4 linked regions of the Metabacillus sp. B2-18 genome follow. The protein of the gene in region 3 interacts with the protein of the main gene of each other region in a pairwise test. Links are inferred from orthologs where the notes say so. Each region holds a gene or a part of one and is shown on either strand. Other genes may lie near its edges.

What was found.
Region 1: the proteins of rho (region 3) and hfq interact in binary tests that used the Escherichia coli proteins (3 or more experiments, as listed by UniProt). The link is inferred for Metabacillus sp. B2-18 from one-to-one orthologs.
Region 2: the proteins of rho (region 3) and nusG interact in binary tests that used the Escherichia coli proteins (3 or more experiments, as listed by UniProt). The link is inferred for Metabacillus sp. B2-18 from one-to-one orthologs.
Region 4: the proteins of rho (region 3) and yhbY interact in binary tests that used the Escherichia coli proteins (3 or more experiments, as listed by UniProt). The link is inferred for Metabacillus sp. B2-18 from one-to-one orthologs.

What each region holds. Positions count from the first base shown.
Region 1 is NZ_CP088245.1:2,066,595-2,069,406, reverse strand. What follows is about bases 1-2,749. They hold hfq (RNA chaperone Hfq), read right to left. Parts: upstream 1,615-2,749; coding sequence 1,387-1,614; downstream 1-1,386. Other genes in these bases: miaA (tRNA (adenosine(37)-N6)-dimethylallyltransferase MiaA), read right to left, coding at 1,653-2,591; spoVK (stage V sporulation protein K), read right to left, coding at 179-1,141. UniProt on the Escherichia coli protein: RNA chaperone that binds small regulatory RNA (sRNAs) and mRNAs to facilitate mRNA translational regulation in response to envelope stress, environmental stress and changes in metabolite concentrations.
Region 2 is NZ_CP088245.1:122,486-125,496, reverse strand. Bases 39-2,965 are described here. They hold nusG (transcription termination/antitermination protein NusG), read right to left. Parts: upstream 1,806-2,965; coding sequence 1,272-1,805; downstream 39-1,271. Other genes in these bases: sigH (RNA polymerase sporulation sigma factor SigH), read right to left, coding at 2,443-2,965; rpmG (50S ribosomal protein L33), read right to left, coding at 2,204-2,353; secE (preprotein translocase subunit SecE), read right to left, coding at 1,964-2,146; rplK (50S ribosomal protein L11), read right to left, coding at 616-1,041; rplA (50S ribosomal protein L1), read right to left, coding at 39-506. Outside these bases: more of rplA, read right to left, coding at 1-38; more of sigH, read right to left, coding at 2,966-3,011. UniProt on the Escherichia coli protein: Part of the processive rRNA transcription and antitermination complex (rrnTAC). The complex forms an RNA-chaperone ring around the RNA exit tunnel of RNA polymerase (RNAP).
Region 3 is NZ_CP088245.1:4,873,431-4,876,343, forward strand. What follows is about bases 61-2,889. They hold rho (transcription termination factor Rho), read right to left. Parts: upstream 2,197-2,889; coding sequence 925-2,196; downstream 61-924. Other genes in these bases: LPC09_RS24375 (thymidine kinase), read right to left, coding at 61-334; rpmE (50S ribosomal protein L31), read right to left, coding at 550-762; LPC09_RS24390 (UDP-N-acetylglucosamine 1-carboxyvinyltransferase), read right to left, coding at 2,550-2,889. Outside these bases: more of LPC09_RS24375, read right to left, coding at 1-60; more of LPC09_RS24390, read right to left, coding at 2,890-2,913. UniProt on the Escherichia coli protein: Facilitates transcription termination by a mechanism that involves Rho binding to the nascent RNA, activation of Rho's RNA-dependent ATPase activity, and release of the mRNA from the DNA template.
Region 4 is NZ_CP088245.1:3,503,054-3,506,065, forward strand. What follows is about bases 21-2,948. They hold yhbY (ribosome assembly RNA-binding protein YhbY), read right to left. Parts: upstream 1,668-2,948; coding sequence 1,374-1,667; downstream 21-1,373. Other genes in these bases: rsfS (ribosome silencing factor), read right to left, coding at 21-221; yqeK (bis(5'-nucleosyl)-tetraphosphatase (symmetrical) YqeK), read right to left, coding at 221-793; LPC09_RS17860 (nicotinate-nucleotide adenylyltransferase), read right to left, coding at 783-1,355; aroE (shikimate dehydrogenase), read right to left, coding at 1,661-2,503; yqeH (ribosome biogenesis GTPase YqeH), read right to left, coding at 2,523-2,948. In the rest of the region: more of rsfS, read right to left, coding at 1-20; more of yqeH, read right to left, coding at 2,949-3,012.

The sequences.
Region 1 (2,812 bases), 2.8 Mb from region 3 along the record:
AAACTGTCCCGAAATTGAACAGACAGTGCAAATAATAACCTGATATATGATGTATGATAAAAATATAAAAAAAGAACGGCTAGCGCCTCTAAAAAATATTAATAAGAACAAAAGCCCCCAATTAATTAAAATGGGGGCAATGTCTTGAAAGTCGTCTCAATAAAAAACAACTTTAACTTCAATTACTTTTATGTTCATTTAATACCAAATCTTGGCTTTTTATTGTTAGAAGATCTTCTCGATTATATCTGTCCGTTAGTAATAACCTCATCGCTTGAGAACGGATAGACTTTTCAATTATGTTCCGAACATAGCGACCGTTACTAAACTTTGATGGATGTGTTTCCGTTTTAACAGCCATTAAATGTTCTTTGAGTTTGATCTCTGCATCTTGGTGAAATCGGTATTCTCGTTCTGACATCATAAGTTCCGAAATATCCATTAAGTCGTCCACAGAATAATCAGGAAAATCTACAACAAGTGGAAACCTTGATAAAAGTCCTGGGTTTAAAGACAAAAAGTTTTCCATTTCACGTGGGTATCCGGCTAATATTAATACAAAATCATGTTGCTTATCTTCCATATGTTTGACCAATGTATCAATTGCTTCCTTACCAAAGTCTTTTTCTCCTCCTCTTGCAAGAGAATAGGCTTCATCAATAAATAATATCCCACCAAGTGCTTTCTTAATTAAATCACGAGTTTTTTGTGCAGTATGCCCAATATATTCTCCAACGAGATCTGCCCTTTCTGCTTCAATAAGATGTCCTTTTGATAAAACATTCATTTGAAAAAAAAGTTTTCCAACTAATCTTGCAACAGTTGTTTTTCCTGTACCAGGATTTCCTTTAAACATCATGTGAAGTGCTTGCTTTCCTACTTTTAACCCCTGTTCTTCACGCTTTTTATTTATAAAAATCCAAGCGTAAATTTCTTTTATCATTCTCTTCATTTCATTCATCCCGACAAGTGAGCCCATTTCTTCCTCAATTTCCTTTAAAATCGCGTGCTTGACCTCTACCTTAGGAATTTTCAAGTCATATGAAGAGGAGCTGACTTCCACTTTTTCTTTTGATTGATTGTTTAAAATTATATTTATTTGTCCATTTGTTTTATATGTGAATGCTTGATCACGTTCCAAAGACCTTCACCTCACTATCTGTTACTTAGTATACGTGAGCTTTTTAAAAATTTGACTATGGAATGAAATTGTCCAAATGGCAAACGCAAAAAAAGAGGAATTTTGTTGGTTTCTGCGCTTTCCCAAGAAATATCCATTCCTTTATCTATATTCAGTTTTCCATAAAATAAAACCTTGAGATCTATTTAAATGATAAATTTCAAAAAATAAAGGGAGTTGATGTTTTTTCATCAACTCCCTTACTTTTATTGCTCTAGTTCTATTTGTATGTTTTTTTGTGGTGAAAATGTTGAGATAGCATGTTTGTAAATAAGCTGTTGCTTACCCTCTGTTTCTAACAATACTGTAAAGTTATCAAAGCCCTTAACAAGGCCCCTTAATTGGAATCCATTTAATAAAAAAACAGTTACAAAAGTTCCATCCTTACGAAGTTGATTAAGAAATTGATCTTGAATATTAATTGATTGCTTCATGTTTCGTCCTCCTCTTTTATCTATACCTTTTAATTCGATTAAAGTTTCAGCTTTCCTGCTATGTATGTAAAAATTTCATCCACCTTTTGTTCATGATTTATAGGTGGGGTCATATTAAACCATTTAACATCCATTTTATTTCGAAACCATGTTAACTGACGTTTAGCATATCTTCTTGAATTCTGCTTTAATTGGATTATTGCATCTTCAAGTGTTGTTAAACCATCAAGGTAATCATAAATTTCTTTGTAGCCTATTGCTTTTATTGCCTGTGTATCACGTATGCCAATATCATACAGCTGCTTAACTTCCTCAATGAGTCCTTGTTTGATCATAGAATCAACACGTTCGTTAATCCTGGCATATAGAATATCTCTGTCCATTGTTAAACCAACTAAGGCTACATCATACAAAAGTTGGCTTTCCTGTTGTTTCAGATGCTCTGCCATCGTCACACCGGTACAATGAAAAATTTCTAAGGCTCTAATAACTCTTCTTGTATTATTTGGATGGATTTTAATAGCAGACTCCGGATCAACATCAACTAATAATTGATGTATGGCATGTTCACCATTAACTTTTAGGTCTTCTTCAAGCTTCTTCCTAAATTCAGGATCTGATGGAGATTCAGTAAACTGATAATCATATAAAACAGATTGTATGTATAAGCCTGTCCCTCCAACAATCATTGGCATTTTGTTTGCTATAGTAATGTCATCAATTAAGGGTCTGACTTTTCCTTGAAATTCAGCTACTGAAAAATCGTCATCTGGATTTTTAATATCTATAAGATGATGAGGGATACCCTCCATCTCATCTACATTTATTTTGGCTGTTCCAATGTCCATGCCTTTATAAATTTGCATTGAATCCCCACTAATAATTTCACCATTTAATCGGTGGGCGAGGTCAATGCTAAGCTTCGTTTTTCCAACTGCTGTTGGACCAATGATGACGACGATTTTCTTTCTATTCAAAAACAACCACTCTTTCACATCAAATAGATTCTACGTTCATCATCTTATCATGTGTATGATATGAACACCAGATTATTGTTACCTTTTTAATATAATTGTAAACATTCTATTAGTATTTATTTTTGCACAATGTTTTAAACAATGTAAACAACAATATTATATAAGACTTTAAATTACGAAGTATTCTTGTTTACATAATATTATTATTTTCAGAGGTTTCT
Region 2 (3,011 bases), 4.8 Mb from region 3 along the record:
CCAGCTTTATCAAGACGGTATTCAACTTTACCAGCTTTGATTTCATTAACAGCTTTTGTTACATCAAATGTAACTGTTCCAGTTTTAGGGTTTGGCATTAAACCTTTTGGTCCTAATACACGTCCTAATTTACCAACTTCACCCATCATGTCTGGAGTTGCAACGATTACGTCAAACTCAAACCAACCTTGTTGGATTTTGTTGATGTAGTCTGCATCACCAACATAATCAGCACCTGCTGCTTCAGCTTCTTTCGCTTTTTCACCTTTAGCAAATACTAATACACGTTGAGTTTTACCAGTACCATTTGGAAGTACTACTGCTCCACGGATTTGTTGGTCAGCTTTCTTAGGGTCTACGCCTAAACGGAAAGCAACTTCTACAGTTGCATCAAATTTTGCGATGCTAGTCTTTTTAACTAGTTCTACTGCTTCTTGTACAGAGTAGAAATTTGAACGATCTACTAATTTAGCAGCTTCTAAAAACTTTTTACCTTTTTTAGCCATTTTTGTTTCCTCCTTAGTGGTTTTAGCGGAATAACCTCCCACGAATAAAGGTTGCGAACTTGTTTTTAAGCAAACTCGCAACCCCCTAACACAACTCGACTAATAGAAATTAGTCTTCGATAACGATACCCATGCTACGTGCAGTACCTTCTACCATACGCATTGCTGACTCAACACTAGCTGCGTTTAAGTCAGGCATTTTTGTTTCAGCGATTTCACGTACCTTGTCACGCTTAACAGTCGCTACTTTATTACGGTTTGGTTCACCAGAACCAGACTCAATTCCAGCTGCTTTCTTAAGTAATACAGCAGCAGGAGGAGTTTTCGTAATAAATGTAAATGAACGATCCTCGAATACTGTGATTTCAACTGGAATGATTAATCCAGCTTGTTCAGCCGTACGAGCGTTGAACTCTTTACAGAATCCCATGATATTAACACCAGCTTGACCTAATGCAGGACCAACTGGTGGAGCTGGATTAGCTTTAGCTGCAGGAATTTGCAATTTTACAATTTTAATTACTTTTTTAGCCACGAGACACACCTCCTTAAGTCCGTGATGTGGTAATGGGGTTTATTACCCTCCCACTCATCTAGCCACTCGCGTTTCGAATGGTCATAATTAGAGCAACTCATTAATTGAGTTTACCTACCCTTATACTTTCAGAAATAGAAATTTCTGATCAAAATAATATCTCAAGTCTCGAGACATACTGACCTATGAAATATTACCACTTTTCGAAATTGATTTCAAGTTTTTTTACATTATAATTTCGTTACTTGAGAAAAATCTAGTTCTACTGGTGTTTCACGGCCGAACATATTCACAAGAACTTTAAGTTTATTTTTATCTTGATCGATTTCTTCGATGGAACCTGTGAAATTAGCAAAAGGACCTTCTGTTACTTTAACAGTTTCTTTTAATTCATAATCAATTTCAACACGACGCTCATCCATACCCATGCGTTTCAAAATAAAATTCACTTCATCAGGTAATAGTGGAGTTGGTTTAGACCCATGACCTGCAGAGCCTACGAACCCAGTTACTCCAGGTGTGTTTCGCACAACATACCATGAATCATCCGTCATGACGATCTCAACTAGCACATAACCTGGGAAGACCTTCTTTTTAACTACTTTCTTCTTACCATCCTTAATATCTGTTTCTTCCTCTTCAGGTACAACCACGCGGAAGATCTTGTCTTCCATTCCCATCGATTCCACACGTTTTTCAAGGTTGGCCTTAACTTTATTCTCATAACCTGAATAGGTGTGTACTACATACCAATTCTTTTCCATAGTTTCAGGACTACTTGTCCTTCCCTCCCCACAATAGGTTGATCAACAAACGATAGCATCTGCTTATATTATTACTTTTTTATACAATGAAAAAACCCGTTTAACGGGTTTTGCAGACAAAGTTTAATATTTTCTATTATAGCACGATTTTCCATTTGTTATTCAAAAAACAAACGAATTAAAGAAGAAATACCTAAGTCAACAACCGCAAAGAACACTGCCACAAATGTAACAGTTGATACAACTGTTATTGTGTACTTTGTAAGCTCTTTACCTTTAGGCCAGCTGACTTTTTTCATTTCACGAGTAACATCTCGGAAAAAACTAATTAAACGTTGCATTGTGCTACCTCCAGGATAATAAGGAAACTTCATTATATGAAATATATAAGTGCTGTACTATTTCGTTTCACGGTGGTTTGTATGCGAATTACATACTTTACAAAATTTATTAACATCCAACCGATCATTTGTGCTTGTACTATTTTTCATCGTTGTATAATTTCTACTTCCACACGATGTGCATGCAAGGATAATCTTTTTACGCATGTCATCACCTACCGCTACGTTTTATTCTTTAAAACTGTATCACAGTAGAATTTTTTCGTCAACAAACGTTCATATCCTAATGTATATAATTATAAACTAATCTCCCGTAGTTCTAAATAGCGTTCTAACTTTCTCTTCACTCGTTGCAGAGCGTTATCAATCGATTTAACATGTCTATTTAGATCTTCGGAGATCTCATGGTATGACCTGCCGTCCAAATATAAAGCTAAGACCTTTCGTTCAAGATCACTTAGTAACTCCCCCATCTTCACCTCAATATCATCAAATTCTTCTTGATTGATAATGAGTTCCTCAGGGTCCATCACTTTTGCACCTGTAATAACGTCCATAAGTGTTCGATCAGACTCTTCATCATATATTGGCTTGTCTAAAGAAACATAGGAATTCAGCGGAATATGCTTTTGACGAGTTGCAGTTTTTATTGCGGTAATGATTTGCCTGGTAATACATAGCTCGGCAAATGCTTTAAAAGAAGTGAGCTTGTCCTCCTTGAAGTCACGAATGGCTTTGTATAAACCAATCATTCCCTCTTGGATAATATCTTCCCGGTCAGCACCGATTAGAAAATATGATCTTGCTTTCGCCCGGACAAAATTTCGGTATTTTGTAATTAAATAATCAAGCGCTTCACTTTCTC
Region 3 (2,913 bases):
GGACGCGGTAGCCTTGATCGGCTAGTAGAGTTAGGACGTCAACAATTTGTTCATCGAAGAATTGGACTTCATCGACTGCGATGACGTCTGTTTTTTCTGTTATATATTCAAAAATCTCAACTGATGCAGCGAGTGGTTTGCATATGATGGCTGTTCCGTTATGGGAAACAACACTTTCTTCGCTGTATCGATTGTCGATTACAGGTTTAAATACTTTTACTTCTTGTTTTGCAAATTGAGCTCGTCTTACGCGACGAATGAGCTCCTCTGATTTGCCTGAGAACATGCTTCCGCAAATGATTTCAAGCCATCCACTTTGCTTCATTACATACATTGAAACGGCCTCTCCCTTCGTTGCCCCGAGTTTACTCGGACAACCGATTCCTGGTAAAGTGATCATCTATTATGACATGTATTATACATGGTATCAACGTTCAAAAACCCTACCAATATATGTAGGATAACCAAATTTTAGTGTGAAAATTGTAAAAGTGGGCGTGAAAAAACAGGCAAGAGCCAAAATGTCCTGCCTGTTTGGAAAAAGCCTTATTATTGTTGTTGTGACTTAAGGCCGTATTTTTTGTTGAATTTATCTACACGTCCACCTGCATCTGCAAATTTTTGACGTCCAGTGTAGAATGGATGGCACTCAGAACAAACCTCAACTTTGATCTCTTTGTTAGTAGATCCAGTTTCGAATTCGTTACCACATGCACATGTCACCATAACTGTATTATAGTTTGGATGAATTGCTGATTTCATTCTTTTCATCTCCTTCCGCCCTGAGTCTTTCGAAACAGAGTTATATATCTAGGCTCTCACTCGTCCAACTGACAAGCTGTTTCCTAGAAAAGCACATGATGAAATTATAACAAGTGCTTAAACTAAAATCAAGCTGAAGTTAAATATTACTATTTTGATTATTTACCGAGTTCGTGCCTTTTTCATTTCTTCATCTAAGTTACTAAAGAATTCCTCGTTTGATTTTGATTGACGAAGTTTTCTTAGGAACTTTTCAACAAAATCAGGAGTGTCTGTCATAGATTTACGGATCGCCCATAGTTTTTCAAGGTGTTCTTTAGGAATAAGAAGCTCTTCTTTTCTTGTTCCAGAACGACGAATATCGATTGCTGGGAAGATACGTTTTTCTGCAAGAGAACGATCAAGGTGAAGCTCCATGTTACCAGTACCTTTGAATTCTTCGTAAATTACGTCATCCATACGGGAGCCTGTATCAACTAAAGCTGTAGCTAAAATGGTTAAGCTTCCGCCTTCTTCAATATTACGAGCTGCACCGAAGAAGCGTTTTGGACGGTGGAATGCCGCTGGGTCGATACCACCTGATAATGTACGGCCACTTGGCGGGATGACTAAGTTATAAGCACGAGCTAGACGTGTGATGCTGTCCATTAAGATGATCACGTCTTTTTTATGCTCAACTAGGCGCATAGCTCTTTCAAGAACAAGCTCGGCCACTTTAATATGATTTTCTGGAACCTCATCAAATGTAGAGCTTACAACATCACCAGCTACTGAACGTTCGATGTCAGTTACTTCCTCAGGTCTTTCATCGATTAACAGGACGATTAGCTCTGCTTCAGGGTTGTTTGTTGTGATGCTGTTGGCAATTTCCTTTAAAAGCATTGTTTTACCTGCTTTAGGTGGTGCCACAATTAAACCACGTTGCCCGAATCCAACTGGTGCAATAAGGTCCATAATTCTTGTAGATAGGTGATTAGGTTTTGTTTCAAGATATATTTGTCTATCTGGGTATAGAGGAGTTAGTGCTGGGAAGTGAACACGTTCCTTGGCTGTTTCAGGGTCTTCACCGTTTACCGCTTCTACATGAAGTAACCCGTAATAGCGTTCGTTTTCTTTAGGAGGTCGAACTTTACCTGAAACTTTGTCTCCATTACGTAAGTCAAAGCGTCTGATTTGGGATGCTGAGATATAAATATCCTCTGAGCTTGGTGAGTAATTAATCGGTCTTAAGAAACCAAATCCTTCAGACTGAATAATTTCCAAAACACCTTCCATAAACAGTAAATCTTCTTGCTCTGCATTTGCTTTTAAAATCGCAAAAATTAATTCTTTTTTCGTTAGCTTGCTATAGTAAGACACTTTATAGTGACGTGCAAGCTCGTATAATTCTTTCAATTTCATATGTTCCAATGAAGAAATTGAAACCTGATTCATAAAAACACCACTCTTTTTCAATTTTCAATACATCATACTTTCAAACGATCATCATTCAAACTCATTTCATATGTGAGAACTTGTCTAGTAGCAAATTAGGATGAAGATGATTTGCTCTATGTTGTAAAAGAAGAATAAACATATCACTTTAGGATAGAGAAGGAAATGAAGGTGAGCTTGAAGTAGATTTTGTAGTTATTCATTCAATGCAGCACTCTTTATTTTTACCCTATTTTTTAGATTTAATCAATCATTTTTGGGATTTTCCATTAAAAATAGAGCAATTACAAAGAAAGTATGATCGTCAAGGACAAAGGTGTTCCTTATCCTTGACGATCATATTTTACAACTTATTACGAATTTTGAAGTTGTTCAATTTCTTTTTCTGTTAATTTTTCACGCCAAATTGTTGCTCCAAGGCCTGTTAGTTTTTCTTCTAACTGACTGTACCCTCGATCAATATGCTCTAAACCTGTTATCTCCGTTATTCCATCTGCCATTAAGCCTGCGCAGACTAAGGCAGCCCCTGCGCGCAGGTCACTTGCTTTTACTTTTGCTCCTTGAAGCTTAGTAGGGCCCGAGACGATTGCTGATCTGCCTTCAACTTTAATAGTTGCACCCATTCTTCTAAGTTCATCAATATGTTTAAAGCGTGCAGAATAAATGGTGTCTGTTACCATACTTGTTCCAGTTGCTTTTGTAAGGAAAGAAGTAAAT
Region 4 (3,012 bases), 1.4 Mb from region 3 along the record:
TCATCGAAGCCTTCAAGTCGTTTTACATTCAAACCCTTCTCTTCAGCCTGTTCTTTTATTTCTCTTGCGATAGCTTGTACCTGTTTATCAGAGTTTCCGTGGCAAATAAAGAAATAATCGGCTATAAGGGAAATTCCATTCATGTTAAGTGCAATAATGTCCTCTGCACGCTTACTGTCTGCTGCTTTTGCTACTGTTGTTAAAATATCTCTACCTGTCATTAACTTGATTTTCCTCCTTTTAAAATTAAAGAATTATATGTTTTAATCGTATCTGGGTAAATGGCTTGATTTTTTTTAAGTAAGAATACAATCGTATTTTGTAAAGATTTGATTAATGCTTGATCTAAGCTTGTCTTAGCTAGCTCTCTTACTTCCTCCACACCGGGAAATTGTCTGCCTGGCTCTATATAGTCTGCCACATAAATGATTTTTTCAAGCAATGTCATATCAGGACGGCCTGATGTGTGGTATTTAATTGCTCTTAAAACCTCTTTATCCTTAATCCCTACTTCTTTTTTCACAAGATAGGCACCAACAGGAGCATGCCAAAGCTCACTATTATGTTCTAACAATTTTTGGGGCATTTCTTGTTCTTCAATAATTCTTTTCATTTCTTTTTTTGGTCTGAACTTAGCATAATCGTGAAAAATAGCTGCTGTTTCTGCCTTTTTGACATCTCCCCCATACAATTCAGCCAAGGAAATAGCTGTCTCCATGACACCCAGTGTATGAACATAGCGGTGCTCTGTTAATTGCTCAGCAACAATTTTTAAGGCTTTTTCACGTTCCATATAAATGATTCTCCTCTATATATCTTTTCACATTCTCCGGCAGAAGATAATCAGTATTTCCGTGTATTCTTAAACGTTTTCTTATCATAGTTGAAGAAACCTCAAATTGAGGAATTTCCACCTCAGTTACCGGATATATAGAGCTTGTCTTAAATCCAGCTCTTTTCACACCAACAAAAGTAACCAATTTAATAATCTCATCTATTTGGTGCCATTTTGGTAAATACTCAATCATATCTGCACCTATAATAAAATAAAAATCATATTCAGGAAATTCTTCAAGTAGTAACCTTAATGTATCATATGTATAAGATGGACCATCTCGTTCTAATTCAATTGTATTGACTTCAAATTGTTGATTATCTTTAATAGCAAGTTTAAGCATATTAAACCGATGTTGACTTTCAGTAAAATGCTCAGTTTGTTTATGAGGAGGAATTTGGTTAGGAATAAACCATATTTCCGATAATTGCAAAGCTTGTAATACTTCACTTGCAATTAATAGGTGGCCAAAATGCGGTGGATCAAATGTTCCACCTAGTATTCCTATTTTCTTTTTCATTCCCCATCCCCCCATTGATTAATTTGGTAAACGGATTTGTTTATTCTCTTTAGATTCTTTATACAAAACAATCGTATTACCGATGATTTGTACAAGTTCAGCTCCTGTACCTTCTACAATCTGCTCAGCAACTGTGTTTTTATCTTCTTCACAGTTTTGAAGAACAGATACTTTAAATAACTCACGTGCTTCTAGTGCATCTGTTAATTGTTTAATCATATTATCATTTACGCCACCTTTACCCACTTGAAAAATCGGGTTTAAATGATGGGCTTCTGAACGTAAAAATCTTTTTTGCTTACCTGTTAGCATGATGTACCTCCTAGTTTGTTATGAACAATTGCTGACATTTTTTCAATTGATGGAGATTTTCCTGTCCATAGCTCAAACGCAAGGGCTGCTTGATGAATAAACATCCCAACCCCTGTATGGACTGTTAACCCAAGAGATTTCGCCTCTTTTAAAAGAGCAGTCTGAATTGGGTTATAAATAATGTCACTAACTACCGCAGAATTTTTGGCATTATTTAATGAGATTGGTTTTTGATCCACATTTGGATGTAGCCCTACAGCTGTGGTTTGAATAATAATGTCATACGCTTGTAACGTTTTCTCAGCCTCTTCTAATGATAAAGCTTTGCTTGTATTTAAAAAAGGACATTCTTTTATTAATTCCTCAGCTTTTAGAATCGTTCGATTACATACATCAACATGTTGAGATCCAGAATGTGTAAGTGTGAGGTATATTCCTCGAGCTGCACCACCTGCACCAATAATTAGTACTTTATTTTCTGACAGGGGCTTTTTAATAACTTCTTTCAATGACTGAACATATCCATTACCATCTGTATTATGACCAATCAATTTTCCATTTTCATTAACAACTGTATTAACTGCCCCTGCAATTTTTGCTGTTTCATCAAGTTCATCTAAATAAGGAATAATCGATATTTTATGTGGAATTGTTACATTAACCCCCCTAATATCAAGGGTTTTCAAGGCTTGAACAGCTTCTTCTAGACGGTCTGGCTCAACATGAAACGCATGATAATGACCATCTAAGTTATTTTCTTGAAACGCGTCATTATGAATAGCTGGTGACATTGAATGTTCAACCGGGCATCCAATTAAACCGTATAGCTTCCCCATATCTATTATCTCTCCCCGATTAAATTAATGATTTTCTTAACGTAACATTAACTCCCTTTGGGGCATAAGCAACGATTTTTTTACCAGGGTTATTAACAGTCACCCACCCCAAGCCTGAAAAGACTACATCTGTTTTCCCCTCACTAATTGAAAATTCATGAGGAATTAGTTTTGGAAATGCTTCAACCTCTTCTTTTCTTGGTGGTGTTAATAATTCCCCTGCGTGCTTTTCATACAAAGAATCTGCATTTTCTAGCTTTGTTCGATGAATTGTTAATTCATTTGGAATATAGCAAACCAACGCTTCTCTTCCACCTGATACATAATCTAGGCGAGCCAACCCACCAAAATACAATGTTTGACTTTCATTTAATTGAAACACTTTAGGCTTGATTTCCTTTTTAGGACTTAATAGCTTTAAGTCGCGTTTATCAACATAATGAGCCATTTGGTGGTGATTAATGATTCCTGGAGTATCGTATAAAGACGCCCCGTTGTCCAGTGGAATT